Regions from separate parts of the Limosilactobacillus albertensis genome, predicted to be linked through region 3. Evidence: predicted binding sites of a transcription regulator. Region 3 holds the regulator's gene; each other region holds the start of a gene.
What was found. The regulator HrcA, encoded in region 3, represses chaperone genes, less so after heat shock. The targets are predictions, from matches to a motif close to TTAGCACTCNNNNNNNNNGAGTGCTAA.
Positions count from the first base shown of each region.

Region 1: the regulator HrcA is predicted to act here: its motif matches at 1,827-1,853, upstream of groES (co-chaperone GroES).
Region 2: the regulator HrcA is predicted to act here: its motif matches at 4,926-4,952, upstream of H5S41_RS08540 (ATP-dependent Clp protease ATP-binding subunit).

Region 1 is NZ_JACIVD010000044.1:28,106-38,954, forward strand. It holds gene H5S41_RS00890 (ABC-F family ATP-binding cassette domain-containing protein) at 1-770, opposite strand, end outside; gene H5S41_RS00895 (redox-sensing transcriptional repressor Rex) at 1,009-1,653, shown strand; gene groES (co-chaperone GroES) at 1,887-2,171, shown strand; gene groL (chaperonin GroEL) at 2,261-3,889, shown strand; gene H5S41_RS00910 (prolyl-tRNA synthetase associated domain-containing protein) at 3,989-4,477, shown strand; gene H5S41_RS00915 (APC family permease) at 4,559-6,166, shown strand; gene kimA (potassium transporter KimA) at 6,255-8,093, shown strand; gene H5S41_RS00925 (hypothetical protein) at 8,121-8,381, shown strand; gene H5S41_RS00930 (MarR family winged helix-turn-helix transcriptional regulator) at 8,530-8,946, shown strand; gene H5S41_RS00935 (MFS transporter) at 8,939-10,315, shown strand; gene H5S41_RS00940 (YigZ family protein) at 10,373-10,849, opposite strand, start outside.
Region 2 is NZ_JACIVD010000068.1:641-11,489, reverse strand. It holds gene H5S41_RS08560 (ABC transporter ATP-binding protein) at 1-258, shown strand, start outside; gene H5S41_RS08555 (hypothetical protein) at 258-944, shown strand; gene H5S41_RS08550 (MucBP domain-containing protein) at 997-1,722, opposite strand; gene H5S41_RS08545 (ECF transporter S component) at 1,872-2,480, shown strand; gene H5S41_RS08540 (ATP-dependent Clp protease ATP-binding subunit) at 2,537-4,732, opposite strand; gene ykzS (protein YkzS) at 5,021-5,206, shown strand; gene H5S41_RS08530 (phosphocarrier protein HPr) at 5,328-5,594, shown strand; gene ptsP (phosphoenolpyruvate--protein phosphotransferase) at 5,594-7,324, shown strand; gene H5S41_RS08520 (glycosyltransferase family 4 protein) at 7,556-8,773, shown strand; gene H5S41_RS08515 (glycosyltransferase family 4 protein) at 8,776-9,804, shown strand; gene H5S41_RS08510 (lysylphosphatidylglycerol synthase transmembrane domain-containing protein) at 9,804-10,817, shown strand.
Region 3 is NZ_JACIVD010000062.1:104,116-114,964, forward strand. It holds gene nusA (transcription termination factor NusA) at 1-1,116, shown strand, start outside; gene rnpM (RNase P modulator RnpM) at 1,153-1,455, shown strand; gene H5S41_RS06005 (L7Ae/L30e/S12e/Gadd45 family ribosomal protein) at 1,442-1,753, shown strand; gene infB (translation initiation factor IF-2) at 1,767-4,031, shown strand; gene rbfA (30S ribosome-binding factor RbfA) at 4,051-4,410, shown strand; gene truB (tRNA pseudouridine(55) synthase TruB) at 4,588-5,493, shown strand; gene ribF (riboflavin biosynthesis protein RibF) at 5,508-6,452, shown strand; gene H5S41_RS06030 (hypothetical protein) at 6,519-6,890, opposite strand; gene hrcA (heat-inducible transcriptional repressor HrcA) at 7,009-8,061, shown strand; gene grpE (nucleotide exchange factor GrpE) at 8,074-8,646, shown strand; gene dnaK (molecular chaperone DnaK) at 8,671-10,539, shown strand; gene dnaJ (molecular chaperone DnaJ) at 10,665-10,849, shown strand, end outside.

The sequences.
Region 1 (10,849 bases), on a different contig from region 3:
AGTCTTTCTTGTTTATGCTTAACGAATTGCGTGTAGTTACCAGTATAGTGAGTTAAAGTTTTATTATCGAGATCATAGACATCGCTAACAACCCGATCTAGGAAGTAACGGTCGTGAGAAACAATTAGCAATGCTCCTTGGTAACTCTTGAGATAATCCTCTAGCCATGAGAGGACATTCATATCAAGGTGGTTAGTCGGTTCGTCCAAAATTAATAGCCCTGGTGCCTGCAAGAGAATTTTAGCAAGGGCTAGTTTAGTTTTTTGCCCTCCTGAAAGGGAATTGATCGGAGTGTTATAGCTATCTTCACCAAAGCCAAAACCATGTAGGATTCCGCGCATTCGAGATTCGTATTCAAAACCGCCTTGCTTTTTAAAGGTCGTTTGCAGATTATCATACGTAGAAAGAATTTGTTGATAATTGCTATCGGAACTATCAAGGTCAGCGAGTTGTTGTTCTAGGTCATGAATCTGTTTTTCCATCTTGTGTAAAGGAGCAAAAACAGTATCTAACTCTGTCCAAATACTATTTTGACTATCCAGCCCTTGATCCTGGGCAAGGTAACCAATTGTCAGGTCCTTAACTTTAGTAATAGTTCCTTCATCCGGTTCTGTGATCCCGGCAATCATTTTTAACAAGGTTGTTTTACCGGCACCATTACGACCAACGAGGGCAGTCCGGCCATGCTCCTGGATTTGCATGTTCATATTGTGAAATAAAACGTCCGCGCCGAATCGGCGTACAACGTCATTTGTCTGTAAAAGTAACATATTGAAACCTCATTTAATTACTTGAATTTGATACAGTTTTATTTTAGCAGATTTTAATTTTAAATAAAAAGTTGAAAATATTTTTGTATTTTAGTTCACAAAAAAAGGTTTAATTGCTAGAATATACTCAGACTTAAATTTCACAAAGTAAAGATTGGTAATGTCGTCCTTATTAAGGCCTAGTAATTAGTTGGCTACTTAGGCTAAAGAGGACTGTTTTAGGAGGAACAAAAGTAGAATGGCAAATAAAAAAATTCCGCGCGCAACTGCGAAACGGTTGCCGATATATTTCCGTTATTTAAATGTATTAAAGGATGCAAATAAGCAACGGGTATCATCAACTGAACTTTCAGAAGCTGTTCAAGTTGATTCTGCAACTATTCGTCGTGATTTTTCATATTTTGGTGAATTAGGTAAGCGGGGATACGGCTATGATGTTGAGAGCTTATTAAAGTTTTTCAAGGGGATTTTACATCAAGACTCATTAGTTAGTGTTGCCTTAGTAGGGGTTGGTAGTTTAGGAAGTGCTTTGTTAAACTTCAACTTCCATCAAGACACTAATTTACGGATTAGTGCTGCTTTCGATACTAAGCCGGAATATGCAAATACTGTTAAGAGCGGTATTCCTATCTACCCATCTGAGGATATGGTAAAGCAATTAAAAGAACAGCAAATTGATGTTGTTATTTTAACGGTTCCTGGTATTAAGGCTCAGCATGTTGCCGACCAATTAGTTGAGGCTGGTGTAAAAGGTATCCTTAACTTTACGCCAGTTCGTTTATCTGTTCCGAAGAATGTTCAAGTTCAAAATATTGATTTAACAAACGAACTTCAAACGTTGATCTACTTTATTAAAAACTATACTGAAGACTCAGTTGAATAAAATTATCAAGCATTGGTTTACTAAAAGCGGTAAACTAATGCTTTTTATCTACTATTTTGTTAATAGTTATACATCCAAAAAGCTTTTATCTTATTCTTTTTAATAGATGGTCAAAAAAAGTCAAAGTGTTTCTGTTGCATTTTGGGGAGAACATGTTATATTTAAACATGTGGTTAGCACTTAGAGGTTTTGAGTGCTAAAAATAAAATTATTAACAAGATGGAGGGATTAACGTGTTAAAACCATTAGGAGATCGCGTTGTTCTAAAAGCTGAAACTGAAGAAGAAAAGACAGTTGGTGGAATTGTCCTTGCTTCCAATGTAAAGGAGAAGCCAACTACTGGAAAGGTTATTGCCGTTGGAGAAGGTCGTACTTTAGAAAACGGACAAAAGCTTGCTCCAGCTGTTAAGGAAGGCGACCGCGTATTATTTGACAAGTACGCAGGTAACGAAGTCGAATATGATGGTGAAAAGTACTTAGTTGTTCATGCTAAGGACTTAGTAGCAATCGTTGAATAGTTAAATATACAAATTAAAAGTTTGAGACAAGAGGATATAATTCTTTCATCGTCTCTTTTAAAAATGAATTTAATTTTGAGGTGACATAAATGGCAAAAGAAATTAAGTTTTCTGAAGACGCACGGAGCGCAATGCTCAGTGGTGTTGACAAATTAGCAGATACTGTTAAGACAACAATGGGTCCAAAGGGACGGAATGTTGTTTTGGAACAAAGCTATGGTACACCTACTATTACTAATGATGGTGTTACAATCGCTAAGAGCATTGAATTAGAAGACCACTTTGAAAATATGGGTGCAAAGCTTGTTTCCGAAGTTGCTTCAAAGACTAACGATATCGCTGGTGACGGTACTACTACTGCTACTGTTTTAACTCAAGCAATTGTAAATGCCGGAATGAAGAACGTTACATCAGGTGCAAACCCGGTTGGTATTCGTCGTGGTATTGACAAGGCTACTGAGACTGCTGTTGAAGCATTAAAGAAGATGTCTCATGATGTAAAGACCAAGGATGATATTGAACAAATTGCTTCTATTTCAGCTGCTAATCCAGAAGTTGGTAAGTTAATTGCTGACGCGATGGAAAAGGTTGGTAATGATGGTGTTATTACCATTGAAGACTCTCGTGGAGTTGATACCAGCGTTGACGTTGTTGAAGGAATGAGCTTTGATCGTGGTTACATGTCACAATACATGGTAACTGATAACGACAAGATGGAAGCAGACCTTGACAACCCATACATTTTGATCACTGACAAGAAGATTAGTAACATTCAAGATATTTTGCCATTGCTTCAATCAGTTGTTCAAGAAGGCCGTGCTCTCTTGATTATTGCTGATGACATTACTGGTGAAGCATTGCCAACACTTGTTTTGAACAAGATCCGTGGTACCTTTAATGTTGTTTCTGTTAAGGCTCCAGGCTTCGGTGACCGTCGTAAGGCCCAACTTCAAGATATTGCCGTATTAACAGGTGGTACTGTTATTTCTGACGATCTTGGTATGAGTCTTAAGGACGCTACTGTTGATCAATTAGGTCAAGCAAACAAGGTTACAGTTACTAAGGACGCTACTACAATTGTTGACGGTGCCGGTTCAAAGGAAGCTATCCAAGAACGGGTAGACCAAATTAAGCAAGAAATCGCTAAGTCTACTTCTGACTTTGACAAGGAAAAGCTCCAAGAACGTCTTGCAAAGCTTTCTGGTGGTGTTGCAGTTGTTAAGGTTGGTGCCGCAACTGAAACTGAATTAAAGGAAAAGAAGTACCGGATTGAAGATGCCTTGAACGCTACTCGTGCTGCCGTTCAAGAAGGATTTGTTCCTGGTGGTGGTACTGCTTTAATCAACGTTATTCCTGCTCTTGACAAGATTAACGCTGAAGGTGACGAATTAACTGGTATTAATATCGTTAAGGCTGCTCTTGAAGCTCCAGTTCGTCAAATCGCAGAAAACGCCGGTGTTGAAGGTTCAGTTATTGTTAATGAATTAAAGAACGAAAAAGAAGGCATTGGATACAACGCAGCGGACGGTAAGTTTGAAGACATGATTAAGGCTGGTATCGTTGACCCAACAATGGTTACACGTTCCGCTCTTCAAAATGCTGCTTCTGTATCAGCATTGCTTCTTACTACTGAAGCAGTTGTAGCTGACAAGCCAGATCCAAATGCTAATAACCAAGCTCCTGCAGCTCCACAAGGCGGCATGGGCGGTATGATGTAATATCATCTCACCTGGTTAAATTTTAATTTTGTGGGCGGAAAGGTTCTAACGTTTGAACTCATTCAGATGTTAGAATCTTTTTTTATTTTAGGAGAAAAAATGAAAACACAGGCAAAAATTATTTATACTTATTTAGACAATGAAGGAATCGATTATCAAACCATTAACCATCCACCGGTTTACACAGCGGAAGCAGCTGATAAGTACGTGCAAAACTACCACTTTATTCGCACAAAAAACCTGTTCTTAAAAAATAAAGCCGGGTACTATTTAGTGGCGCTGCTAGAAAATAAGCGTCTTGATATGAAAAAGCTGAAGCAGCGTTTGGCAACCAGTCGTTTTTCATTTGCCCGACCAGAAGAATTAAAGGCTAAATTGCAAATTACCAGCGGGGCGGTTTCCCCATTTAATCTGATAAATGATGAAGAACACCAGGTTACTTTTATTGTTGACACTGATATTCTTAGATCTGGGCAGAAAATTGGCTGTCATCCAAATGATAATACCGCTACCATAGTTCTTGCGGTAACGGATTTACTTCAAATAGTAAAGAAATATGGCAATCCAGTGAAAGTTATTGAACTATAAAACTAATCTAAAAATCTTAAATTGTGGTAAAGTAAATGAGTATTAATTTTTAATAAAACTATAATTGAAAGGAACTAAAAAATGGAGAAAATGAAGTTCCAGAAGATAACTCTATTTTCTGGAGTAATGCTTGCCCTAAATTCCTTGATTGGTTCAGGATGGCTTTTTGGTGCAGGAACCGCTGCAAAGGTTGCGGGACCGGCAGCAATTATTTCATGGATCTTAGGAGCAATAATTATTATTAGCATCGCTCTTACTTATGTTGAACTAGGGGCGATGTTTCCAGAAAGCGGGGGGATGAGTCGTTACGCTCAGTACAGTCATGGTCCTCTATTAGGATTTATCGCTGCGTGGGCGAATTGGATTTCATTAATAACTTTAGTCCCGATGGAAGCTGTGGCGTCAGTCCAATATATGAGTTCTTGGCCGTGGACATGGGCGAATTGGACTCATCATTTTATGAAAAATGGTAATATCACGACACCAGGATTATTAGTGGTATTTATCTTTATGCTTGTGTTTACACTGATCAATTTTTGGTCAGTGAAGTTAATGACACGTTTTACTAATTTAATTTCAATTTTTAAAGTTCTGTTGCCGACATTAACGGTTGCCATGCTAATCTTTGCTGGCTTTCATCCAGGAAATTTTGGCCATAGTGTAAATACATTTATGCCTTATGGTAGTCGTTCAATCTTTGAGGCAGCTGCTGTATCGGGGATTATCATGTCATATGATGCGTTTCAGACGATAATTAATATGGGGGGAGAAATGATTCATCCTCATAAAAATATCGTTCGCGGTGTTTTGATATCAATGATAATTACAGCAGTGATTTACGTTATGCTACAGGTTGCCTTTATTGGTGCAATTGATCCTAATTTGCTGGCACAAAAAGGATGGCACGGGATTAACTATACTTCACCGTTTGCGGATATCGCCATTTTGCTTGGGATGAACTGGTTAGCTATTTTACTATATATGGATGCTTTTGTGTCGCCATTTGGAACCGGAGTCGCTTTTGTTGCTACTGCATCACGGGCACTGGCAGCAATGACCCACACCGGCCACTTGCCACAGTGGTTAGGGCGATTAGAACGGCGCTATATGATTCCCCGCTTTGCAATGGTTGTTGACTTAATTTTGGCGGTTATTATGGTGAGCTTGTTTAGAAATTGGAGCCTGCTAGCAACAGTAATTACTGGTTCGACATTAATTGCCTATCTTACTGGCCCAGTAACCGTTATTTCATTACGTAAAATGAATGCCAATTTAAAACGCCCATTTCATCCCCAATTTATGACTTGGCTGGCCCCCTTCGCGTTTGTCTTGACGAGCCTTTCAATTTATTGGACAATGTGGCCAACTACTGTTCAAGTTATTGGCGTAATTTTACTGGGATTGCCGATTTACCTCTATTATGAGATTAAATATCGTCATGCATCTGGACTACGTGATCTTCGCAATAGCTACTGGATGCTTGCTTACCTTGTCTTTATTTCAATTATTTCTTTCATTGGAAGTGAAGGCTTTGGCGGTAGAGATTGGCTAAAGTATCCATGGGATTTTGTTGTTATTATTATTTGTTCGTTGGCCTTTTATCGCTGGGCAGTTGCAAGTCGAATGAAAAAAGTCGATCCGGTTGCGGAAAAAGTAAATGCCAAAGTGAAAATGCCAGAGAAAGACTAATAAACATATTTGTAGGTTGCAAATTCAGTTAATAAATTGTAGTATTGTCACCTATTTAAAAAGTGTAAAAAATTAAAGGAGAAATAGTATGTGGCGCTATTTGAAACGTGTTTTAATCGGGAAACCGTTAAAGACCCTTGATGAAGGGCAAACACACTTAACCAAATTTAAGGCATTAGCAATGCTTTCATCTGACGCGATATCGTCAGTTGCATATGGACCAGAACAAATTACGACTGTTCTGGTAACATTATCTGCAGCGGCAATTTGGTATTCAATTCCAATTGCGGCAATTGTGCTGATCCTCCTGTTAGCGATCACGTTATCATATCAGCAAATCATTCATGCTTATCCTAGTGGTGGAGGCGCCTATGTGGTTGCTACTCGTAACTGGGGAAGCAACGGGGGATTATTTGCTGGTGGTTCATTATTAGTTGATTATATGCTGACGGTTGCCGTTTCAACGACATCAGGAGTTGAAGCTATTACTTCAGCAATTCCAGCATTATACAAATTTTCGATTCCCCTTGGAATTATCATTGTCTTATTAATTATGTTTATGAACTTACGGGGAATGAGCGAGAGTGCAAACTTTTTAACTATTCCTGTTTACTTCTTCGTTATCATGATGATTATTATGGTAATTTGGGGTGGATACAATATTGTAACCGGTCATATTCATTATCGGGCAATTGTTGATTATGGTACCCCTGTTTCCGGAATGTCATTTGTCTTACTGATTCGGGCTTTTTCAGCGGGTTCGTCATCGTTGACCGGGGTTGAAGCGGTAAGTAATGCTGTTCCAAACTTTAATAAGCCAAAAGAGAAAAACGCATCGACAACGTTAGCGATTATGAGTGCTATCTTAGCCTTCTTCTTTATCGCAGTTATCTTCTTTAGCTTTTATCTTGGTGTAGTACCAAACTCACGGACAACAATTCTCTCACAGATGGCTGCCCAGATTTTTGGTGGACATGGCTTAGGTTTCTACCTTTTACAGCTTTCAACAGCAATGATTTTAGCTGTGGCTGCTAATACTGGGTTCTCTGCTTTCCCAATTCTTGCTTTTAATATGGCGAAGGATAAGTACATGCCACATGCATTTATGGATCGAGGAGACCGGTTAGGCTACTCTAATGGAATTATTTCATTAGCCGTTGGGGCAATCATTCTAATCCTGATTTTCCATGGTCAAACTAATATGTTAATCCCATTATATGCTGTTGGGGTGTTTGTTCCGTTTACATTGTCACAATCAGGGATGATTATCCATTGGTTCAGAGAACGGGAAGGGTTCTGGTTAGGAAAAGCATTCATTAACTTAGTTGGGGCGTTGATTTCCTTTGTTCTTGTCGTTTGCCTTTTTTGGCAGCACTTTGCTAATGTTTGGCCATACCTAATTATCATGCCGCTTCTCCTTTGGATGTTCCATGCTGTTCACCGTCATTATGTAAAAGTGGCTGCGCAGTTACGGGTGGCTGAAAAGACAAAAGTTCAGTTGCACGATTATGATGGCGCAACGGTCATTGTGCTGGTTGGTAATGTGACACGGGTAACACGTGGTGCGATTAACTATGCACGGTCAATTGGTGATTATGTCATTGCAATGCATGTTTCCTTTGATGAGAATCCGGGAAAGGAACACAAGACGGCAAATGAATTTAAAGCAGAATACCCAGATGTCCGTTTCGTAGATATTCATTCTTCATATCGGTCAATTGCTAAACCGACATTACGGTTTGTGGATGTAATTGCTAAACGAGCTGAGGCAAGAAATTATTCTACCACTGTCCTCGTACCACAGTTTATCCCTAAGCACCCATGGCAGTTAGCATTGCATAACCAGACGAGTGTTCGCCTGCGTGCATTATTAAATTCCCGGGAAAATATTATTGTTGCCAGTTATAACTACCATCTTCAAGAATAGTGATTTGAAAAAGAAAGTACTGATTTAATGAATAAGAAACAGATTTTATGGGGATTTCTATTTGCAGTCGGCCTTTTTATGGCGGCAAGCTACTCTATTGATAATCGTGGCTTTCACTCTGGAATATATGGCATCATTGGCTGTATCTTTATCTTAGTTGCATATACAGGAATGAATTGGCAAAAACTACAAGCGCAGGACCAGCATACAAGAAAGATTTTAATACTTTTAAGCAGTATTCTTGGAGTTATCGTTATCCTTGATATCGCTGAGATAATACTGGCATAACTAAATAAAATAGAATCAATGTGGAGGCACGGCAATGTCCTCTGCAAGTACAATTAGGCCTCTAGGGTTCGGCATTAGCGGACTTTAGAGGCTATTTTTGTTGAAACCTTACTTTGTATTGACCGGAAATTGTAAGGAGTGATAAGGCATGTTAATGGGACGCTTAATAAAGCAAGCTAACAATACGATAAATCAACGAATGAACGCGTTCGCACAGCAGTATGGATTAACGGGCACGCAAATGTCGGTTATTAACTTTTTAGACCATTTCCCGGGAAATACCTGTGCTCAGCGGGAAATTGAAAGAGAGTTTGACATCAAAAGATCGACAACTACTATTCTGTTACAACGAATGGAGAAAAAAGGCCTGATTACAAGACAACCTTCACCGACAAACCAGCAATCTAAGATAGTTTCTTTAACTAGTAGCGGGGGAAAGCTGATCCCGATTGTAAATGATTATATTGAAAAAAGTGAAATATGTTTAACTGATGGCTTTGATAAAGACAGTGTTAAGAAAATTAAGCAATTTTTACAGGAGGTTAGTGAACGGTTAAATGAATAATGAAAAAATACCAACAAAAGTAGTTGCTGCGATTATTGCTACTGGATTAATGTCGTTTTGTGGAGTGATTGTTGAAACCGCAATGAATATTACATTTCCCATTTTGATGCGGGAGTTTGCGATTACAACCAATACAGTCCAGTGGATGACTTCAATATACTTATTATTGGTGGCAATTATTGTACCGTTATCAGCAATCTTAAAAAGTTCAGTTAGGACAAAAACATTGTTTACGACTGCAAATCTTTTATTTATTACCGGGGTTGTTATTGATGCCTTTGCGCCGACCTTTAGTTTGTTACTGTTGGGACGAGCAGTTCAGGGGATTGGAACCGGAATTGCACTACCACTGATGTTTAATATTATTATGGAGCAGGTACCGCAAAAGAAAGTTGGCCTTATGATGGGAATCGGTAACCTTATTACTGGGATTGCCCCTGCTATCGGACCAACATTTGGCGGAATTATTGCCAGTCAGCTTAATTGGCGGTGGGTCTTTTATTTGCTACTTCCATTATTGTTCCTCTCACTTATTTTGGGAGAATGGGGAATTATGCAGAAGTCAGTTATTAACCGGCAGCGGGTGGACTTGTTTAGTATGCTAATGATTATTTGCTTATTTACCGGTTTGGTAACAGGATTTAGCAATCTTGGTAGTCAGGACTTTATTAGCATTAAGGTCGGTGGTGCGCTTTTAATTGGTGTTTTAGGAATGACTGGTTTGATCTTGCGCTCCCTTACAATTAGTCAGCCAATCTTACAATTACGGTTATTTAAAAGTCACTCATTTACTGGACATGTGATCGGCTTCTTCTTAACTCAGATAATTTCGCTTGGCTTTGCATTCTTATTGCCTAATTATATTCAATTAGTAAATGGGAACACCGCAATGGTTGCAGGACTGGTTGTTTTACCCGCTGGATTTGCCGGGGCAATATTTGCACCATTAGGCGGGCGGATTTTAGATCGTTTCGGTGCTCGACGCCCAGTCATATTTGGAATCACTTTATGCTTAATATCATTGGTAATTTTTACCCTAATGGCTCGTCATTTGAGTAACATTGTTATTGCTTGTGTATATATTCTTTATATGGCCGGCATGGGAATGTGTATGGGAAGTGTAATGACCAATGCATTAACAGTAATTGGAAAAGAAAATGTACCGCAAGGAAACGCGATCTTAAATACGTTGCAGCAGTTTGCTGGTGCAATTGGTACTTCCATTGTCGCGATGATTGTTGCAAGCAGTCAGGCTAACTTGCATGTTACTCGTAATGTTGCAACAGCGATAGGAACACAACATGCATTTATCCTATTAACCGTTTTCGCAATAATTGTTTGGGTAAGCTATTATCGATCAGTTAAATAATTAAAAATAGAAGGTTCATTAGAACTCAAGAGTAAATTGCTTGAGTGTAATGACCTTCTATTTTGTATATGGAATTTCATTAAAGCGGTGTGGTCCTTCGGTAATTTGTAATTGGTCATTAAAGCGATCAGTAAGACTTTTCTTGACCATTGTTAGTTCGTCTTCGTTAACATAAATGCTGGTAACAACATTTACCCCATATTCTTCGCCAGCTATTTCAAGCTGGTTTTCTTTTAAGTAGTATAAAAGGGGATCGTGTTGGGAATAAGATACTGTTATTTTGAGAGTTGCCTGTTTGACCCGTTGAATAAGGCCAGCTTGATGGATTGCTTCAGTAGTAGTGTTGCTATAAGCCCGGATTAGGCCGCCAGCACCGAGTTTAATTCCGCCAAAATAGCGCGTAACGACCGCTACAACGTCATGAATCTTGGCTAGCTTAAGTGATTCGAGCATTGGTACACCAGCAGTACCGCTTGGCTCACCATTATCACTTTCGCGTTGAATTTGGTCATTATCACCGAGCATATAGGCATA
Region 2 (10,849 bases), on a different contig from region 3:
GATAAGCATCAAATTATAATTAATGATGATCTTGATGACTTGCTTGCAAAGGCTCATGCCATTAGTGGACCAGCTAAATTAGTTGATGAATATACTGCGGGATTGAAAGTTTTGAAATCTGAATCGATGGGTAATATTAAAACTTCCTATGTTTTTGATCACTTAAATGATGAACGACCAATCCCAGATCAAGTTAAGCTTGACCATTATGATTTACAACACTTATTCATTTACTTGACAGATGGGGGTGCATATTAATGAAAAATCAAAAGAGAAATTTAATCATATCGACAACCCTACGGCGAGCTGGCTGGTCAGCAGGAATTGCGATTGCGGTTGGTGTCGGGGTTGAACTATTAGTATATCTGCTTGGCCTCATAATGAATCAAAATATTGAGTCATTTTTAGTTAGTCTTGGCGCCATTCCAGGAACAATCAGCAGCTTATTGTCATTAGTCTTGTTCTTTTACTTTTTACTAACCCCTTACAGTGACTTCAAGTGGGCAATTCAAAATAATATTTCGCGGCGAACACAATGGCAAGGACGAATTATATCAGTTGTCCTGTTAACCTTGCTTGTTTGGTTTATTGACCAACTTACCAGTTTAATGCATTATCCATTTAGTTTTTCTTCATCATGGCACAGCTTACTTGCTTACTTCTGTGGTATTTTGACGATGGTAGCAGTTGGAAACGGTTTTGCTCTTTTGAACCGCCGTTGGAAGTGGATCGTTGGGATTGGCGGCCCAGTAGTCTGTATCGTTCTTTTGAGCATGATTGGTTACTCAATGGACAGTTTAATTCCAACTTTATCAGCTAACAAGTTAGTATACATGCTTGTTAGCACCCCAATTACTTGGTGGGTTATTTTAATAGTTTATCTGATTATCATCTTTTTCCTAGCTAAACTTTTTAACGATAAGATGCAGTTACGGCGAGACTAGGAAATAAAAATGGACGTTAGTAGTCGGCTTATCCGATACTAGCGTCCTTTATTTATTCATCGTCATCGATATCTTCAATTTGAATGTAATTACTTGTAATATATTTTTTTCGCCCAATCTGATACCAGGTAATCTCGTCATTATCATTGAGTTTACCAATTAATGTAACCTCATTGCCGTTTGGAATCTCTGCCACTTTATTTCCGTATGGTGCGTCGTAGACATTGATTGACTTGTTATGAAGGTAGTCAACTTTTGCACGGACATTTTTAAGTGGAATAACGGTTAAATTATTAACTAATCGTGATTTTTCTTTTCGTAAATTAGTATTGAATGGGTTATCAACGACATGCATCTGGTCATATTTGATCCATTGGTCAGCACCAATTTCATACCAAAATTGCCCGTTTTTAGTTGCAACCCGGTGGAAAGATTTTACTGTAATATCAGCAGGGAGAGGGGCACCAATCGGCATCCCGCCAGCTGTATCAAAGACCTGTGTCGGTGCATCAAGACGTAGGTACATTTCGATTGATTGAACTTCACCCCAGTTTTGCTTACGGTAAAAAAGGTGAACTATCCGTTGCCGCATGTCAAATGTGCCCCGAGTTTCGCCTTCCGTCTTTACATACCGGTAATTAGGAAATTGTTTCCGCTCAATTTGGTATTCTTGGCCGATAAAACCGCGTAATAACTGCGGCACGGTAAGATTTGCTCCCGAATCAATATCATTATAGTAAACCCAGATTGGATTTCCAGTTTTAAACTTGTCAATCATTATTAACACTCCGTAACCTAAATTATCTATTATTATAGCGCTTTTTGGTAGCTGACACGATATTGAACCATTATATTTCTCTTGATAATTGCGAATAGGTAAAATTTCTATTACAATAGGCCTATTCAAATTTATTTAGGAGAATTGAAATGGCAAGAACTCGGCACCAACAAATAAGACATAACACGACTTTGGCAATTTTTATTGCGATTATCCTTTTACAGGATTTTGTCCCGTTTTTTGGCAATATTCCATTGGGACCGTTGAGTATAACCACTCTTCATGTGACAGTCAGCATTGCCGCGATTGTCTTGGGCCCTATAGATGGTGCAATTATTGGCGGTATTTGGGGAATTTTAACATGGATTCGTGCTTTTGTTGCTCCTAGTAGTCCGCTTGCACCATTAGTATTTGTTAATCCGCTTGTCTCGGTTGTTCCCCGAATCATGATTGGGTTACTTGCTGGCTATACATTTATTCTTTTGCGTCGGCTATTTAAATCTAAATATGGTGCCGCAATTGGTGCCGCAATTATTGGAACCCTTACTAATACTGGATTAGTTTTAGGCTTTATCTATCTATTTTATCGTACTCCAGCAGTTGCGCAAACATATGGCGTCAATGTTAACCATTTATTAATTGCCCTTGAAACAGTGATGGCGACTAATGGGCTGGCTGAGCTAATTTTAGCAATTATTTTGGTCCCAATGGTTGCAATTCCCGTGTTAGAAGTTCGCCGTCGATTAGAGGTAAACTAAAAGAACTTGAGAGTAAAGTCGTTATGACCATACTTTCAAGTTCTTTTTTGGTTAAATTATTTTGCTGGTACTTCTTGTGCTTCTTCAACGACAATATCACCATCATCATTGAGGTTAGCAGTTAATTTATGAGCATCACTATGATCAAGAATATAATCAGCAATTCGATCTTCAATTTGTTCTTGAATTACTCGACGAAGCGGGCGTGCTCCCATCTTAGGGTCAAAGCCCATGTCGACTAGTTTTTCTTCAACACCATTAGTAACTTCAATATGCAAATCCTTGTCGGCGAGCATGTTGTTAACATCAGAGATCATTAAGTTAACGATCTTCATCAAGTCATCCTTAGTTAAAGCGTTGAATTGAACGATATCGTCAAAACGATTTAAGAATTCTGGCTTGAAGTAATTAGTTAATTTGTCAATGATTGAGTGGGTGCTGCCATTAGATTCAGCACCAAAACCAACGCTGGCCTCAGCATCACCGGTTCCGGCATTCGATGTCATGATAATAATCGTGTCCTTGAAACTAACTGTTCGTCCTTGCGAATCAGTTAACCGGCCATCATCGAGAATCTGTAAGAACATGTGCATTACATCTGGGTGAGCTTTTTCAACTTCATCAAGAAGGATCAAGCTGTATGGGTGCCGCCGTACTTGTTCGGTTAATTGACCGGCTTCCTCATAACCAACGTAACCAGGGGCCGCTCCGATAAGTTTGGAAGTAGAAGTTTTATCCATGTATTCGGACATATCAAACCGGATCATTGCGTCCTTAGAACCAAATAGTTGAAGGGCAAGTTGCTTAGCTGTTTCGGTCTTACCAACACCAGTAGGGCCAACAAAGAGGAAACTACCAATTGGCCGACCGGACTTGTTTAGACCGATCCGATTACGCCGAATAGCACGGGCAACCTTGTCAACGGCTTGTGTTTGACCGATAACGTGTTCATCGAGCTTCTTATCAAGGTCGCGAAGTTGGTTTTCTTCCTGTTTTTGAAGGTCGCCAACCGGAATATTAGTCCGCTCCTCAACGATTCGTTGCATATCTTTGACGGTAACAGTTGCAGAATCTTCGGTATGGTTTTCTTCTGCTTCTTTCTTCGCCTTTTCAAGCTTTGCAACTTGATCCCGATAAAAGGCAGCCTTTTCGTAATCCTGATTATCTGCGGCCTGTTGCTTATGTGCCTCAGCCGTATGGATTTCATTTTCAATTGCGTTAGGATCTACATTCTTAAGAGTTAAGTTCTTCTTTGAGCCGGCTTCATCAAGTAGGTCGATGGCCTTATCAGGAAGATACCGATCTTGAATATAGCGGTCGGAAAGCTTAGCAGCAGCAACGACAGCATCGTCAGTATATTTGACGTGGTGATAATCTTGATAACGGCTCTTAATACCATTGAGGATCCGGATGGTCTCTTCAACAGATGGTTCATCAACTTCAACTGGTTGGAACCGACGTGCAAGAGCAGCATCTTTTTCAATCTTCCGGTATTCATTAAGTGTAGTAGCACCGACTAATTGAAAATCACCACGGGCAAGGGCAGGCTTAAGAACGTTTCCAGCATCCATGCCGCCTTCAGCATTACCAGCTCCCATGATTTCATGGACTTCATCGATAAAGAGAATGATATTCTTATTCTTACGAACTTCTTCCATTAACTGTTGCATCCGTTTTTCAAATTGTCCACGAATTCCAGTACCTTGGACAAGTGAAACAACATCGAGACGGATAATTTCCTTATTAGCAAGCTTTTCTGGAACTTGACCGCTTACAATTGCCTGGGCCAAACCTTCAACAACGGCCGTCTTACCAACCCCGGCTTCACCAATAAGAACAGGGTTATTCTTTGTCCGTCGGTTTAGAATTTCGATTACGCGCTTGATTTCGTTATCCCGACCAATAACCGGATCGATCTTTCCTTGGCGGGCGAAGTCGGTAAGATTAATACCATATTGTCCTAGGATACCTTTACCGTTGCGTCCGCCGCCTTGACGTTGAGCCTGACCGTTTATATTTTGACCATTAGCGCCAGCAGCTTGACTTTGCATATTATTCATTGCGTTCATGAAGTCTTCGAGGCTTCCAAAACCGAAATTATTCATTCCGTTACCTCCATTCATCATTTCTGTTTGTAGATTTTGTAATTTTTGATAACAATTTTGGCAGAGGTCTATTTGAATCCGTTGACCATTGAAATTCATTTGTAGATGAATCGTGGCCGGATTTTGATGACAATATTGACATAGCATCTGAAATTAAATACCTCCTAAAGTAGTTCAGCAAGATTGTGTCTGTTTGACCTTTCTTGACCATTGATTAATATTATACTTACTTTTTATCGCAAAGCAAGTCATAAAACCTAAATATTTTCTTAAGTAAGGGGCATCCTTGTACGTTTAATCAAAATTACTTAGGAACGCCTAAAAGGATCCCACTATGATTTTAGCACTCTTTAGTCATGAATGCTAAAACGGATGCTTTATAATATTTATCGTGTATAATTAGGTAGACAGAGATCTTTATATTGAGGTGATTGGATGCCAGAAGAAAAGTTTGAACAATTACTAGATGACTTGCGAACCAAAAAAATTGATCATTTTGAAATTACCCCTGAGAATTTTCAGGAATTTCAACCGATTTTTCATGCTTACGCTTATCGCTCCCAGATTGAAGGAAAAGCACAACGCGGCGGTAAAATTACTTATCAATTGCGAGAGCGATAAATCGCAAGATGTAAGCTTGTATTTAACGCTTACAATTGCTAAAATGTAAATATCGAGGTGTATCAGCGGTCCAGCTGCTGATAATAAATTAATTATATCTGCTCGAAGGAGACTGATTAATATGGAAAAACGTGAATTTACAATTACTTCAGAGACCGGTATTCATGCTCGTCCAGCTACTATTTTGGTACAAGCTGCTTCAAAGTTCTCATCTGATATTACTCTTTCATACGAAGGCAAGAGTGTTAACTTGAAGTCAATCATGGGTGTAATGTCACTTGGTGTTGGTCAAAATGCTAAGGTTACTATTGCTGCTAATGGTGATGATGAAAAAGAAGCATTGGATACCGTTGCTGAAACTATGAAAAAGGAAGGATTGACTGACTAATGTCTTTACTGCTAGACGGGCTTGCGGCTAGTAGTGGGATTACCATCGCACCTGCACGCCTGTTAGTAGGGTCAGATCTATCTATAAAAAAACAGCATACAGCTGATGAGAATCATGAGGTCGCCCGGCTTCATGATTCTTTTGCGTTAAGCAGGACTGAGCTTCAAGCATTGTCTCAGCAGGCACATCACCGGCTCGGTCAGCGCGCAGTGACAATTATTGACACGCAGATTGCAATTTTAGATGATCCGACTTTACGAGATAAGATTATTGACCGGATTAATAGTCATCATGCTACAGCGGAGTGGGCGGTCAAAAAGATAGAGGACTATTATTTAAATATTTTTGAGCATAAAAATGATAATGATTATCTATATGCTCGTGCAACTGCATTACGTGATGTGACTAAAAGAATTTTGAGTCACTTATTGAACGTTCCCCTACCGGATCCTGCTTTGTTGGACCATCGTGCTATTTTTGTAGCAGATAATATTACTCCTACAGATACTGCCCAGTTCAATAAAAGGTACGTTGCCGGAATTGTGACAACAAATGGCGGTAGAACATCTCATTTTACGATTATGAGTAAGACGTTGGCACTGCCGGCTGTTGTTGGTGTTAAAAATGCAACAACGCTAATTCATGATGGCGATATGTTAATTGTCGATGGCATTCACGGAAAAGTTATCGTTGACCCAACCAATGATGAAATTGAACATTACCGTTTACTGGCTGGTAAGTTTGCACAAGAACAGCAAAAGTGGGGCGCTTTAAAAGATAAGCAGACTGTGAGCGCGGACGGACGCCGGTTTGAAGTTGCGGCTAATGTTGGTACATTTGCAGATATTATTGATGCCCAAGAAGATGGTGCAGAAGGAATTGGGTTGTTGCGGACTGAATTTCTCTATATGAATAGGGAAGAGCTGCCTGATGAAGAGCAGCAATTTACAGCGTATAAACGTTTCGTTGCAGCAATGAATCAGCAGCATGTAGTTGCTCGTACTCTTGATATCGGTGGCGATAAAAAATTAGGAATGGTTAAGCTTCCCCGTGAGGCTAATCCATACCTCGGCTTTCGTGCAATAAGAATCGGCTTAGCACGACCCGAAATTTTACGACCACAGTTACGGGCATTGCTTCGTTCTTCAGTCTATGGACGGTTAGCAATTATGTTTCCGATGATTGCGACAATTGAAGAATTTAAGCAGGCACGGGCAATTCTCGATGAAGAAAAAGACAAGTTGGAAAAGGAAGGCTACCAGGTTGCTAAAAACATTGAGGTGGGGATGATGTTAGAAATCCCGGCCGTTGCTGTAATGGCAGAACATTTTGCAAAATATGTCGATTTCTTTAGTATTGGGAGTAATGATTTAGTCCAGTATATGTTCGCGGTTGACCGAGGAAATCAGGAGGTTGCTTACCTATACCAAGAACTTCATCCCGCGGTTTTACGAATGGTCCGCCGGGTGATTGAAGCGGCACATGCAGAAGGTAAATGGGTTGGCATGTGTGGCGAAATGGCTAGCAACCCCATTGCGGTCCCGCTTTTAATGGCAATGGGTCTTGATGAATTTTCGATGAATAGCAGCCAGATTTTACGGATTCGATCTTTAATCAACCAACTAAGTACTCGTAAATTACAACCGTTAGTTCATCGCGCAATTAACGCTGAGACGGCCGCTAATGTTCGAAAGTTAGTAGAAGAATATGTTCCAGAAGTGAAGATTTGATAGAGAAGATGAGAAATAACTGCCTTATTTGGGAAGCTATTTCTCATTTTTTATGGACAAAAGATTTTGTAAAGAATTAGTAATCATTCTTGTTGTTTCTTGTCATGATTAGGTCAAGGGACTAGAATAATTTAAATACGGTTTTGCGGTTCGCTGAATGCTTTAGTATAATAGCAGTTATTACTAAATTAAAATCGAAAAAATTTCGTGATGAAAAAAGGAGCAGTTAGGTTGAATATTGGTATTTTTACAGATACATATTTCCCACAGGTGAGTGGCGTTGCGACTTCTATTAAGACGCTTCGTGATGAACTGATTGCTCAGGGACATCATGTATATATCTTTACGACGACTGATCCTAAGGCTAAGCACGATGACGTTGAAAACGGGATTTATCGTTTTGCAAGCATTCCGTTTGTTTCATTTTCTGATCGTCGGATTGCAGTTCGCGGCGTATTTCGTGCTATAAAACTTGCTAAAAAATTCCAATTAGATATAGTTCATAATCAGACGGAATTTGCACTCGGTGTGATGGGGAAAACAGTCGCTAGGCATTTACATATTCCCTGTCTCCATACCTACCATACAATGTATCAGGACTACTTACACTATATTGCAAACGGGCATATCTTAAAGCCGCATGATGTAGCACGATTAGCGCATTTATACCTGAAAAATATATCAGGAATTATTGCTCCCAGTGATCGCGTTCTCGAAACGTTAGAAAGTTACCATGTAGAATCTCCCATTCGGGTAATTCCAACAGGGATCAATTTGCGGGTATATAACCAACGCGATTCAGCAAAAGATCTTGCTAATTTACGGGCACGATTAGGCTATGGGGCGACTACACCGGTATTGCTTTCGTTAAGTCGTTTGGCATATGAAAAAAACATTCATACTTTGATTGAAGCAATGCCGGATATCCTTAGCCACCAGTCCAATGCGCAGTTATTGATTGTTGGAGATGGCCCGGCAAAGCATACTTTAGAGCGTCAGGTTCGTGAAATGGGCCTCAATGGTCATGTTAGTTTTGCTGGCGAAATTCCGAATGATGAAGTTTATCATTATTACCAAATGGCTGATGTTTTCGTGTCAGCATCTGATTCGGAGTCACAGGGTTTGACCTATGATGAGGCTCTTGCATCAGACCTGCCAATCGTTGTAATGCGGAGTGAATATACCGATCAATTAATTGATGATGCAGCAATTGGAATTAGTTTCCAAAAACGGGCTGATCTGGTCAATGGGGTTTTATATTATCTAAACCAACCGCAGACGTCAGAATCAAGGTTAAAACGTCAACAAAAATTACACGAAATTTCAGCGGAAGTTTTTGTGGAAAGGGTAGTCGAATTCTATCATGATTGCCAGCGTAAATTGATAGATCAAGATAAAATTAAGCAAACAGAAAAATCGCGTCGTCTTTTTCACCGCTCAAGGAGTTAATGATGATTAAAATAACAATGTTTTCATCTGCAGATAAAGTTGCAGGACAAGGGGTCGGCAGTGCCTACCTTGAATTGATCAATTTGTTACGTAATCAATGCAGTGATAAGTTTGAAATTGAGATTAATCGGTATGGTAAAAGTCAAATTAGCCATTATCATACGATTGACCCGCTTTTCTATTTTTCAACTTTCTCTAAAAAGAGGGGTCGAAAGATCGGTTATGTTCATTTCCTTCCTGAGACCCTAGAAGGAAGCCTAACAATCCCGCAACCATTCCGCGGGCTTTTTTATCGTTACATTATTGCTTTTTATAAACGAATGGATCAGCTGGTAGTAGTAAACCCTTCTTTTATTGAGAAATTAGTTGCTTATGGAATTCCAAAAGACAAAATTACATATATTCCTAATTTCGTCGATAGTGATCATTTTTATCAATACTCTGCTGTAGATAGGACCGCTTTACGGAAGAAGTATAATATCGCACCGGATAAATTTGTGGTTTTAGGTAGCGGTCAAGTTCAAGAAAGAAAAGGGGTTCCAGACTTCATTCGCCTAGCTCGGCAAAATCCTGACGTTAATTTTATCTGGGCAGGAGGATTTTCGTTTGGAAGATTAACAGACGGCTATAGTGAATTAAAGCGTGTGGTAGATAATCCGCCCGCTAACTTAAAGTTTACCGGAATTGTTTCCCGAGATAAGATTGTTGAATTAAATAACTTAGCTGACCTATTTTTGCTGCCTTCTTATAATGAGCTTTTTCCAATGTCAGTGTTAGAGGCGTTTAGTTGTGGAACACCAGTAATGTTGCGTGACTTAGAACTTTATCATTCTATTATTGATGGGGATTACGAGCCAGCCGAAGATGTTAATGAAATGCAGATGAAGCTTACGTTGTTGCGCAATGATCCTGCACGGTTGGCACACTGGCAAAAGCAAGCGCAAATAGCAGCGCGTAAATATTCAAAAGAACACTTGGCAAAAGTTTGGACAAGCTTTTATACGGATCAAGCACGAAAGGGGGATGCTTAGTGAGTAGACGTAATTGGTTAGTACTAGGCTTAATGCTGATTATTGGGGTCGGCATTCTCGGCTACTCATTACGTAATTCTAATATTCATCTTTTACTTCAAGATGTATCGACGATTAACTGGGGATGGATGTTAATCGCCTTAGGATGTATTTGTTTATATTTAGGATTAGAGGCTGTAGTAGTTAAAATCTTTATGAACGACCGTCATGATGGTTTTACTTGGAAAGATGCGCTTCGGTTGCCTTTGATTGAACAACTATTCAATGGGATTACACCGTTTTCTACGGGTGGTCAGCCCGCACAGTTAGTGGCAATGATCCAATCGGGTGTTGACGGTGGACTGGCGAGTTCGGTTTTGCTGATGAAGTTTGTAGTATTTCAAGCGATGATCGTAGTTAATTTTTTAATCAGTCTGTTGATTGGCTTCCACTTTATTGCTGAAAAGTTACATGCTCTATCGTTATTAGTGGTATTTGGATTCTTAATTCACTTAGCTGTAATTGTCGGTTTGCTAATGGTAATGTACTGGTATAGGTTTACAAAAAGACTAATGAACCTTGTAATTAAGCCAGCTGCTCTTTTTATGAAAGCAAATCGCTACGAACGGATGAAGATAGTCTTAAATGAAAAAGTGGATACTTTTTATCAGGAAAGTCTTCGGATGAAAAAAGACTATAAGAAATTAGCAAAGGTTTGTATAGTAACAATCTTTCAATTATTCTTTTACTATGCAATTCCTTATTTCATTATGCTAGCTTTGGGTATTCATCATATTAACTTTGTGATGGTACTTAGTTTGCATGTGCTGATATTTATGATTATTTCTCTTTTCCCAATTCCAGGAGGAGCAGGAGGAGCAGAATATAGTTTTTCAGTTTTATTTGCTAGTTTTATTCATTCCAATACTAAGCTAGTCTTAGCAATGATTCTCTGGCGTTTACTGACATATTACTTTGGTATGTTTGCCGGTATAGTGGCTGTTTTTGTAAAGCCAGATAAAGTTAAAAGATAATAAAGGGGGATTGTGTCTAAACATCACAGTCC
Region 3 (10,849 bases):
ATTGTTATTGAAGCATTGGAGCAGGCTTTAGAGTCCGCCTATAAGCAAAATTACGGTGATAAAAATGTCGAAGTAGAATTTAATTCTCTTACTGGCAATATTAAAGTGTATGCCGTAAAAACAATTACTGATGATGAAGAAGCGGTTGAAGCGGATAGTAACGAATTTATGAGTTTAGCCGATGCACGTAAACTTCCCCATGGTCAAGGGTATGATATTGGTGACGAGATTCGTGAAGAAGTTACTCCCCGTGACTTTGGACGAATTGCTGCTCAAACCGCAAAGCAAGTCGTAATGCAACGCCTTCGTGAAGAAGAACGAAAGATTATTTACGATAAGTACAAGACATATGAAAATGAAATTATTACGGGAGAAGTTTCTCGTGAAGATAAGCGCTTTACATATGTTGACTTAGGAGACGGAGTAGAAGGTGCGATGGGCTTTAGAGATAAGATGCCTAATGAGCATTACCGGGTTCATGATCGTATCCAAGTTTATGTAACAAAAGTAAATGACGATCGGCGTGGTCCGCAAATCTTTGTTAGTCGAACAGCCCCCGAATTATTAAAGCGATTATTTGAGCGTGAAGTACCTGAAATTAAGGACGGAACTGTCTTAATTGAAAATATTGCTCGCGAAGCTGGAGATCGTGCTAAAGTGGCTGTGTACTCAAATGATCCGAATGTTGATCCTGTCGGTACCTGTGTAGGCCCACGTGGTTCGCGTGTTCAAGCAATTGTTAATGAACTTGATGGCGAAAACATGGATATTGTTGAATATGTTAAGGATCCTGCTGAGTTTATTGCAAATGCTTTGAACCCAGCTGAAGTATTAGACGTTATTTTTAATGAGGATAAGCCGGCAACCGATACTGAAGACAGTACGACAGAAGAAGACGGTGAAGAGCAAGCTGAACGTTCATGCACAGTAGTTGTACCGGATAACCAGCTATCATTAGCAATTGGTAAACGGGGACAAAATGCACGATTAGCTGCACGGTTGACCAAGTATAAGATTGATATTAAATCAGCTTCTGAAATGGCAGAAAGTGACCAAGCAGCTGAAGATGAACCAATGGCTGATTCAGAAGAAGACGCAGAGAACAGTGAAGACTAACTATTAAAGTAATTATTAAGCAGCGGGGTGAAAATGATGAAAAAGAGAAAAATACCGATGCGTAAAGACATTGTTACTGGTGAAATGATGCCTAAGCGACAGTTAATTCGGGTAGTAAAAAATAAGGAAGATGAGGTTTCCTTAGACCCAACTGGTAAAAAGCCTGGCCGTGGTGCATATGTTGCAGTTGACGTTGAAATTGCAAAACGTGCTAAGAAAGAAAAAACTTTTGAAAAGGCCTTTCATGTTCAACTAGATGAATCATTCTATGATGAATTAATCAAGTATGCTGATCACTTACAGGCACGGCAAAAGTTATTTGGCAATGATCAAAAATAAACAATCGGTTTTAAACCTATTAGGAATTGCCCGACGAGCACGGCAACTCCAGAGCGGTGAAGAGATCGTTTTAAAAAATATTCAAACTAAAAAGGCAAAGTTTGTGTTCCTCGCATCTGATGCAGGAAGGGCAAGTGCTAAGAAAATTACTGATAAATGTAAGTTTTACAGTATTCCTTTCTCAACAGACTTTACAAGGAACCAGCTCAGTCAGGCGACGGGACAATCACGAACCGTTTTTTGTGTGATGCAATCAGGTTTTGCAAGAAAGTTTGAGGAACTACTAACGATGAAATAAGGAGCGTGAGCATATGGCTAAGGAACGAATTTATGAATTAGCTAAGGAATTAAAAATGCCTAGCAAGGACTTAGTTAATATGGCTAATCAACAAGGGATGGGAGTTAAAAGTCACATGTCTTCTGTTACCCCAGATCAGGCACAACAATTACGTCAACTTGCAAGTGGCGGACAAAAACCAACTAACAAGCAACAAGCTACTAAGCAAAAGCCACATAGTAGCAATAATAACAAGCAAAATAATCACCATGCACAAAATCATGGTGGTCAACATCAAGACAAGACGCAAAATGATCGTCCCCAAAAGAAAAATAACCACCAGAACAATGGTGGGACGTCAGATAATCATCAACATCAAAACAATAAGGGCGGTCGTTTCGGCGGTAGCTTGAATAACGATCAAGGTCGTAACGGCAAACGATTTAATAAGAAGAATAAGAAAAACAAAAAGCACAATAAGAATAAGCGGCTAAAGGAAGTAGCTCATAAGCAGCCTACGCAACGTAAGGATAAGCCGCTTCCAGAAGTATTAGAATATACCGATGGAATGAATGCTCAAGACTTAGGAAAAATTTTACACCGGTCCCCAGCTGAAATTGTTAAAAAACTATTTATGCTCGGTGTAATGATTAATCAAAATCAGTCACTTGATAAGGATACTATTGAATTATTAGCAACTGATTACGGTATTGAAGCTAAAGAAAAGGTTCAAGTCGATGTTTCAGATATCGATAAGATGTTTGAAGATGAGCAGAATAATACTGAAAATCAAGTTTCACGTCCTGCAGTTGTTACTGTAATGGGACACGTTGACCATGGTAAGACTACCTTGCTTGATAAGTTACGTCATTCTCATGTTACTGAACATGAAGCCGGGGGAATTACGCAGGAAATTGGTGCCTACCAAGTACATTATAACGACCATTTAATTACGTTCCTTGATACACCAGGTCATGCGGCCTTCACTGAAATGCGTGCGCGGGGAGCTAATATTACGGATATCACCGTTTTAGTTGTGGCAGCTGATGATGGTGTTATGCCGCAAACTGTCGAAGCTATTCACCACGCACAAGCAGCTGAAACACCGATTATTGTTGCAGTTAACAAGATTGATAAGCCCGGTGCTAATCCAGACCGTGTAACTGAAGAATTAGCCAAGTATAACTTAATCCCAGAAGACTGGGGTGGTGACACTATTTTTGTTAAGATTTCTGCTAAGTTTGGCAAGAACCTTGATGAATTGCTTGATATGATTCTCCTCCAAGCGGAAATGATGGAACTTAAAGCTAACCCAGATCAAAATGCAGCTGGTTCAGTTGTTGAAGCTCGGCTTGACCAAGGTCGTGGGTCTGTTGCAACTATTTTGGTTCAACAAGGGACACTTCATGTTGGAGACCCAATTGTTGTTGGTAATACATTTGGTCGTGTTCGGACAATGACTAACGAAAATGGTCGGCGGATTAAAGAAGCTACTCCATCCACACCTGTCGAAATTACGGGGTTAAATGAAGTCCCTGAAGCCGGGGATCGTTTTGTTGTCTTTGATGACGAAAAGACTGCCCGTGCCGCTGGTGAAGAGCGTGCTAAGCGGGCTATGGATAAAGAACGTCAAAAGACTTCCCATGTAACATTGGATAACCTATTTGCTACAATGAAGAAAGGTCAAATGAAGACACTGCCAATTATTATTAAGGCAGATGTTCAAGGATCTGTTGAGGCATTAAGCCAGAGCCTTCAAAAGATTAAAGTTGATGGTGTTCGAGTTGATATTATTCACCAAGCAGTTGGTGCAATTAATCAAAGCGATGTTACTTTAGCTGAAGCATCTAACGCGGTTATCATTGGATTTAACGTTCGGCCAACAGCTGTAGCTAAAACACTAGCTGATTCTAATAGTATTGATATCCGTCTTCATCGTGTTATCTACGATGCAATCGAAGAAGTTGAAGATGCGATGAAGGGAATGCTTGAACCAGTTTACAAAGAAGAAACAATTGGTCAAGTTGAAGTACGGCAAATCTATAAGGCTTCTAAGATCGGAACAATTGCTGGGGGAATGGTTACTTCTGGTAAGATTACCCGTGATGCAAAGGTACGATTAGTTCGTGATGGTGTTGTTATTTATGAAGGGGAACTAGGTAGTCTTAAACGCTTCAAAGATGATGTTAAAGAAGTTAAACAAGGTTATGAATGTGGTTTAACTATTGAAAACTATAATGACATCAAGGAAATGGATGTTATTGAAGCCTACAAGATGAAGGAAGTTCCTGTTAAGTAAAGCTGAGGGAGAGATAAAGATGCCAAGTAAACAATATCGAGTAGATCGTTTAGCTCAAGAAATTCAAAAAGACGTTGATGAAATCTTGTTAAAGCGCGTTCGTGATCCACGTGTGCAAAATGTTACAATTACAGGTGTGGATGTTACTGGTGATCTCCAGCAAGCAACTATTTACTATAGTATTTTGTCCGATCTTGCTTCAGATGCTGAAAAAGCACAAGCGGGATTAGATAAGGCAACTGGTCTGATTCGGAGTGAGTTAGGCGCACGTCTTAATATTTTCAAGACTCCGGAAATTAAATTTGTAAAAGACCCATCAGTTGCTTATGGTAGTCGGATTGATCAACTCATTAACGACTTACACAAAAAGGAAAAATAATTAGTAAAAAAGAGTTGTGACATAGGCTCTATTAATGATATAAAAGTGAACAACGCGGTATACAAATGGCATCTAAAGTCCGGTAAAGTCGAACTCTAGATGCCTATTTGTGATCGTTGGGCGTGAGAACAAAGCCACTTATGACGGCGATCACGCTCCCCTTTTGGAGGAATAATGATGGACGGAATAATCCCTTTATATAAAGAACGTGGTATGACTAGTTTCGCTTGTGTTAGTCGACTACGCCAAATTTTGAAAACTAAAAAAATTGGTCATTCGGGAACCCTTGATCCAGGGGTTGCAGGTGTTTTACCAATTTGTGTTGGCAACGCAACAAAGGTAGTCGACTATTTAATGAGTTCTGGAAAACAATACCAAGGAGAATTATTAATTGGTTTTGCAACCACTACTCAAGACCTTGATGGTGAAAAGGTTGCGGAGAAAACGGTTGAAAACGAGATTCCAACGAATAAAATTGTCGCAGCTATGAATAATCTTACTGGTCAGATTACCCAAATTCCACCGATGTACTCTGCTGTAAAAGTAAATGGCAAAAAGTTGTACGAATATGCGCGTGCCGGTGAAACTGTTGACCGACCTAAACGCCAAGTTAAAATAAATAAATTTGAGCTGCTTAGTTCAAAATATGATAAAGAAAATAAACAGCAACGAATTCGCTTTAATGTTGAATGTAGCAAGGGAACCTATATTCGAACGCTGGTTGTTGAACTTGCCCGTCAATTAGGTTATCCGGGCGTAATGAGTTTATTAACCCGATTAAAAAGCGGCGGATTTACATTGGATCAAACACTAAGCTTAGATGATGTGCGAGATGCAGTAGCTACACAAACTTTGCAACAATATATGTATCCATTGGATTATGCCTTAAAGGACTATCCACAGTTAACTCTTCAAACAGAACAGTGGAAAAAGGTTCAAAATGGGGGCTGGCTTGCGCCAAGTGAACTTAATACTGGTGAAAATGAAATTGTGTTATTATTTGATGGACAAGTAAAAGCACTATATCATTTAGATCCTAAAAATAATATGTATAAACCAACTAAAATGTTCGCAGTTAATTGAGGAGAGTGTAAGAGTTGCAAGTTATTAAAATTCACCATCCCTTTGATAAAAAAATGATTCCAGCAGGGCCAATTGTTCTTGCGATGGGCTTTTTTGATGGTGTTCATCGCGGTCACCAAGCAGTAATTGCTCGTGCTCGTGAAATTGCTCATGAAAAGGGATTGCCCTTAGCGGTTTTGACATATGACCATGCGCCTGGAGTGGTTTACCGTCAATATAAGGGTGGTTTTAAGTATTTATCGACAGTAAATCGAAAATTAGAATTGTTAGATAAATTAGGGGTTGACCTTGTTTATTTAATTAGTTTTACGTCATCTTTTGCCAGCTTGACACCTCAACAGTTTGTAGACCAGTATCTTGTTAGCTTTCATGCTCAAACAGTTGTCGCTGGCTTTGATCATACCTATGGGGAAGCAGAAGAAGCATCAATGGTCTTATTGCCTAAATATGCTGCTGGGCGGTTTGAAGTAGTAACAGTTCCTAAATTTACTGAGGATGGAACGCAAGAAAAAGTCGGTTCACGTGAAATTCGTCAACTGATTGATAACGGCAAAGTTGAAGCTGCTAATGGGGAACTAGGATATACTTACCAAACGACTGGTCTAGTAGTTCATGGTCTTGCTCGTGGACGGACCCTTGGCTTTCCCACTATTAACGTTGAGCACCCTCAAGAAGAGCGTCTTCCCGGAATTGGTGTTTATGCTGTAACTGTCAAAATTGGCGGTAAATGGTATAAAGGTATGGCTAGCGTTGGTCATAACATTACTTTTGGCGATGGAAACCAGCTTACCGTGGAAATTTATCTCTTTGATTTTCAACAAATGGTATATGGTGAAGAGGTAGTTGTGCGTTGGTATAAGTATTTACGTGGCGAAAAGAAATTTGATGGTGCCGATGCGTTAGTAGCACAAATGAAACGTGATGAACATGACGCCCGTCGCAAATTAAGTAAAATATAAAGGAAAAGAGGTTTGAATTTGCTGCCCATAAATATGTAGGCTAACTTTTCAAACCTCTTTTTGTAATTAATGCCGACTGCTATGATGATTGGTTGTCTGATTAATTTTATGAATATTTCGTTCAAACTTAAATCCGCCATCAGTAACTAATTTAAAGTGACGCATTTTACCATTGAAAGGCTTTCCATTTAGGCGGGCAGCCGTCCAGTTCCGCATAATATCTGTCATTGAGTTAAGGGCTTTTAGCTGTCCGAGATTATTTTCCTTAATGGCAGCATCCTTTATATCTGACTGGAGACGATAAATAAGATTGTTATGATATTCTAGCAGTTCATTAGTTAATGGAGCGTTACGGTATTTATTAAACAGTTTTTGAATTATTATCATTGCTTCTTTTGTATTCTGTGGCTGGATATAGCGCTGGTCTTTATGTTTCATGGATACTCTCCTTAAAAAATTGTTTGACGTTTCTTGACTTTTAGGGTGGTAATTGGTATATTATACAGTGTGTTTAGCACTTGACCCTAATGAGTGCTAAAAGGGGAAGTGATATTCAATGCTAACACAACGTCAGAAAAAGATTCTGCAAGCGATTGTACGTCAATATACCTCGACTGGTCAACCAGTCGGATCAAAACATTTAGCAGAAAAGTTGCCTTTTAAGGTCAGTTCAGCGACTGTCCGTAATGAGATGGCAGTTTTAGAAGACAATGATTTGATCTTAAAAGAGCACTCTTCGTCAGGTCGGGTTCCATCAAAGCGCGGTTATCGATATTATGTAGATAATTTGCTTGATCCACAGGCAGTTACGGATAATGATCTGGTTGTTATTCAAAACTCACTTGGAACCGGCTTCCAAAAGATTGACGAGATTATTTCGCACTCGGCAGATATCTTATCAAACTTAACTTCATATACTGCATTTACTTTAAAACCAGAACAAGAAAGCGTTCGGTTAAGCGGTTTTCGAGTAGTTCCACTTGGTAATCATAAAGTGATTGCTATTCTTGTAACTGATAGTGGCGAAGTTGAGAATCAATCATTCACTTTGCCACCAGACATTGATACTGATGCAATGCAAGCCGTTATCAGGATGATTAATGATCAGTTGGTTGGGCTTCCACTGTCTGAAGTAGTGAAACGACTAAAAGATGATATTCCGTTGCGGGTTTTGCATTATATGCATAGTCCTGATGGCTTTCTTGATATTTTTGATAATGTTTTATCCCAAGCAGCACGTGAAAGATTTTTTGTTGGCGGACGGTTAAACTTGCTTGATTTCGCAAGTACGCATGATCCCCATGTTATTCAATCTTTGTACGGACTGCTAGATAAAAATGATAATTTATCAAATATTCTTGATTCTACTCTTTCGTCAGATAATGGAGTTAATGTTAAAATCGGTCAAGAAATTTCTAAGAATAAGCTGCTAGATGATTATAGTTTAATTACAGCAAGCTATAACGTTGAACAGTATGGTCGAGGGATTATTGCAGTCCTTGGACCAACACGAATGCCGTATTCCAGAACAATCGGAATTGTAAATGCTTTTCGACAGGAATTAGCCAAACGGTTGTTAGATTTCTACCGTCACTATTATGATTCATAGGAGGCGAGTTAATTGGCCAAAGAAAAACAAGAAGATCAACAAAAACAAACGGTTGCTGAAAATGAAAAGGCACCAAAGAAAGAAACAAAAAAAGATGATTCTAATGAAAAATTAGATCAAACTTCAAAATTAAAAGAAGAAATTGCTAGTTTGAAGAAACAGCTTGCTGATAAAGATGACAAGTATTTGCGAGCAGAAGCAGAAATTCAAAATATGACAAACCGTTTTAATAAAGAACGGGCCCAAATCCTTAAATATGATGGTCAGGATTTAGCAAAGTCAATTTTACCTGTTCTTGACAATCTTAAGCGGGCATTAGCAATTGAAGTTGTTGATGATAACGGTAAACAACTAAAAAAGGGTATTCAAATGGTTCATGATCATCTAGTAAAAGCACTAAATGATCACGGTATTACTGAAATTAAAGCTGATGGCGAAACATTTGATCCGACCCTTCATCAGGCAGTCCAAACTGTTCCGGTTGAAGAAGGTCAAAGTCCTGAAACAGTTGTTAATGTTCTTCAAGCTGGATATCAACTAAAGGATCGGGTACTACGCCCTGCAATGGTAGTTGTAGCTCAATAAATTAGTGAGAGAAGGAATTAAATTATGGCAAGTAATAAGATTATTGGTATTGATTTAGGTACTACTAACTCTGCGGTTGCTGTTATGGAAGGTAATGAACCTAAGATTATCACCAACCCAGAAGGAAGTCGGACGACACCATCTGTTGTTTCATTTAAAAACGGTGAAACCCAGGTTGGGGAAGTAGCAAAGCGGCAAGCAATTACTAACCCTAACACGATCTCATCCATCAAGAGTCACATGGGTGAAGCAGGCTATACTGTTGAAGTTGATGGCAAGAAGTACACACCACAAGAAATTTCAGCAATGATCTTGCAATACATTAAGAAGTATGCTGAAGATTACATTGGTGATACGGTTACCCAAGCAGTTATTACTGTTCCTGCATACTTTAACGACGCACAACGGCAAGCCACTAAAGATGCTGGTAAGATTGCTGGTTTAGATGTTAAGCGGATTATCAACGAACCAACTGCTTCATCATTAGCTTATGGTCTTGATAAGAAGGACAAAGATGAAAAGATCCTTGTTTACGACCTTGGTGGTGGAACGTTTGATGTTTCTATTCTTGAATTAGGTGATGGTGTCTTCCAAGTACTTTCCACTAATGGTGATACTCATTTAGGTGGGGATGACTTTGACCAAAAGATTATGGACTGGTTAATTGCTGGTTTCAAAGAAGAACACGGTGTTGACCTATCTCAAGATAAGATGGCTCTTCAACGACTAAAGGACGCTGCTGAAAAGGCTAAGAAAGACTTGTCTGGTGTTCAGGAAGCTCAAATTAGCTTACCATTTATCTCTGCTGGTGAAAATGGCCCATTACACTTGGAAAAGACCTTAAGTCGGGCACAATTTAACCAATTAACTAATGACTTAGTTGAACGAACAAAACAACCAGTACTAAATGCTTTGAAGGATGCAGATCTTACTTTTGATGACATTGATGAAGTTATCTTAAATGGTGGTTCTACTCGTATCCCTGCTGTTCAAGAAATGGTTAAGGAATTAACGGGCAAGGAACCTAACCACTCAATTAACCCTGATGAAGCCGTTGCCTTAGGTGCTGCCATTCAAGGTGGTGTCCTTACTGGTGACGTTAAGGATGTTGTTTTACTTGATGTTACGCCACTTTCACTTGGTATTGAAACTATGGGTGGTGTATTCACTAAATTAATTGATCGTAATACAACTATTCCTACTTCAAAGAGTCAAATCTTCTCAACTGCCGCTGATAACCAACCAGCTGTTGATATTCATGTTCTTCAAGGTGAGCGTCCAATGGCAGCAGATAATAAGACGTTAGGTAATTTCCAATTAACAGATATTCCTGCTGCTCCTCGTGGTGTTCCTCAAATTAAGGTTACATTTGATATCGATAAAAACGGTATTGTAAATGTTTCAGCTGAAGACCAAGGAACTCATAAGAAGCAAAACATTACTATTAAGTCTAACTCCGGCTTAAGTGATGAAGAAATTGAGCGAATGAAGAAAGATGCTGAAGAGCACGCTGAAGCTGATAAGAAGAAGAAAGAAGAAGTCGACTTAAAGAATGAAGTAGATCAAGAACTCTTCCAAGTTGATAAGACTTTGAAAGAAGTTAAGGGCAAGGTTCCTGAAGATGACATTAAAAAGGCTGAAAGTGCTCGTGATGAATTAAAGAAGGCTAAAGAAAGTGGTAACCTTGATGAGATGAAGTCAAAGAAAGATGCCTTAAATAAGGTTATTCAAGATCTTAGTGTAAAGCTTTATCAACAAGCTCAAGGTGCCCAAGGCGGTGCTGCTAATGGTCAGCCTGGTGGTAATAACCAACAAAATGGTAACAACAATGGTAATGATGATAATACTGTTGATGGTGATTTTAAGGACGTTACACCAGACGACAAGAAATAGCCTGCGGTAAACAGTCTTAAAATGTTAGTGTAAAAGCCAAAGGCCAGAAAAAAGGACTTTGGCTTTTACTTTCGTTTGCTGGCTGTGGTATAACTAAACAAGCAATAAAATAATGAGGTATTTATATGGCAGAACAAGATTATTATGACATTTTAGGTGTCTCTAAGGATGCATCCGAAAAAGACATCAAGCGTGCATATCGCCGGCTTGCGGCAAAATACCACCCAGATGTTAACCACGAGCCTGGTGCAGAAGAAAAATTTAAAAAGATTAATGAGGCCTATGAGACACTGAGCGATAGTCAAAAGCG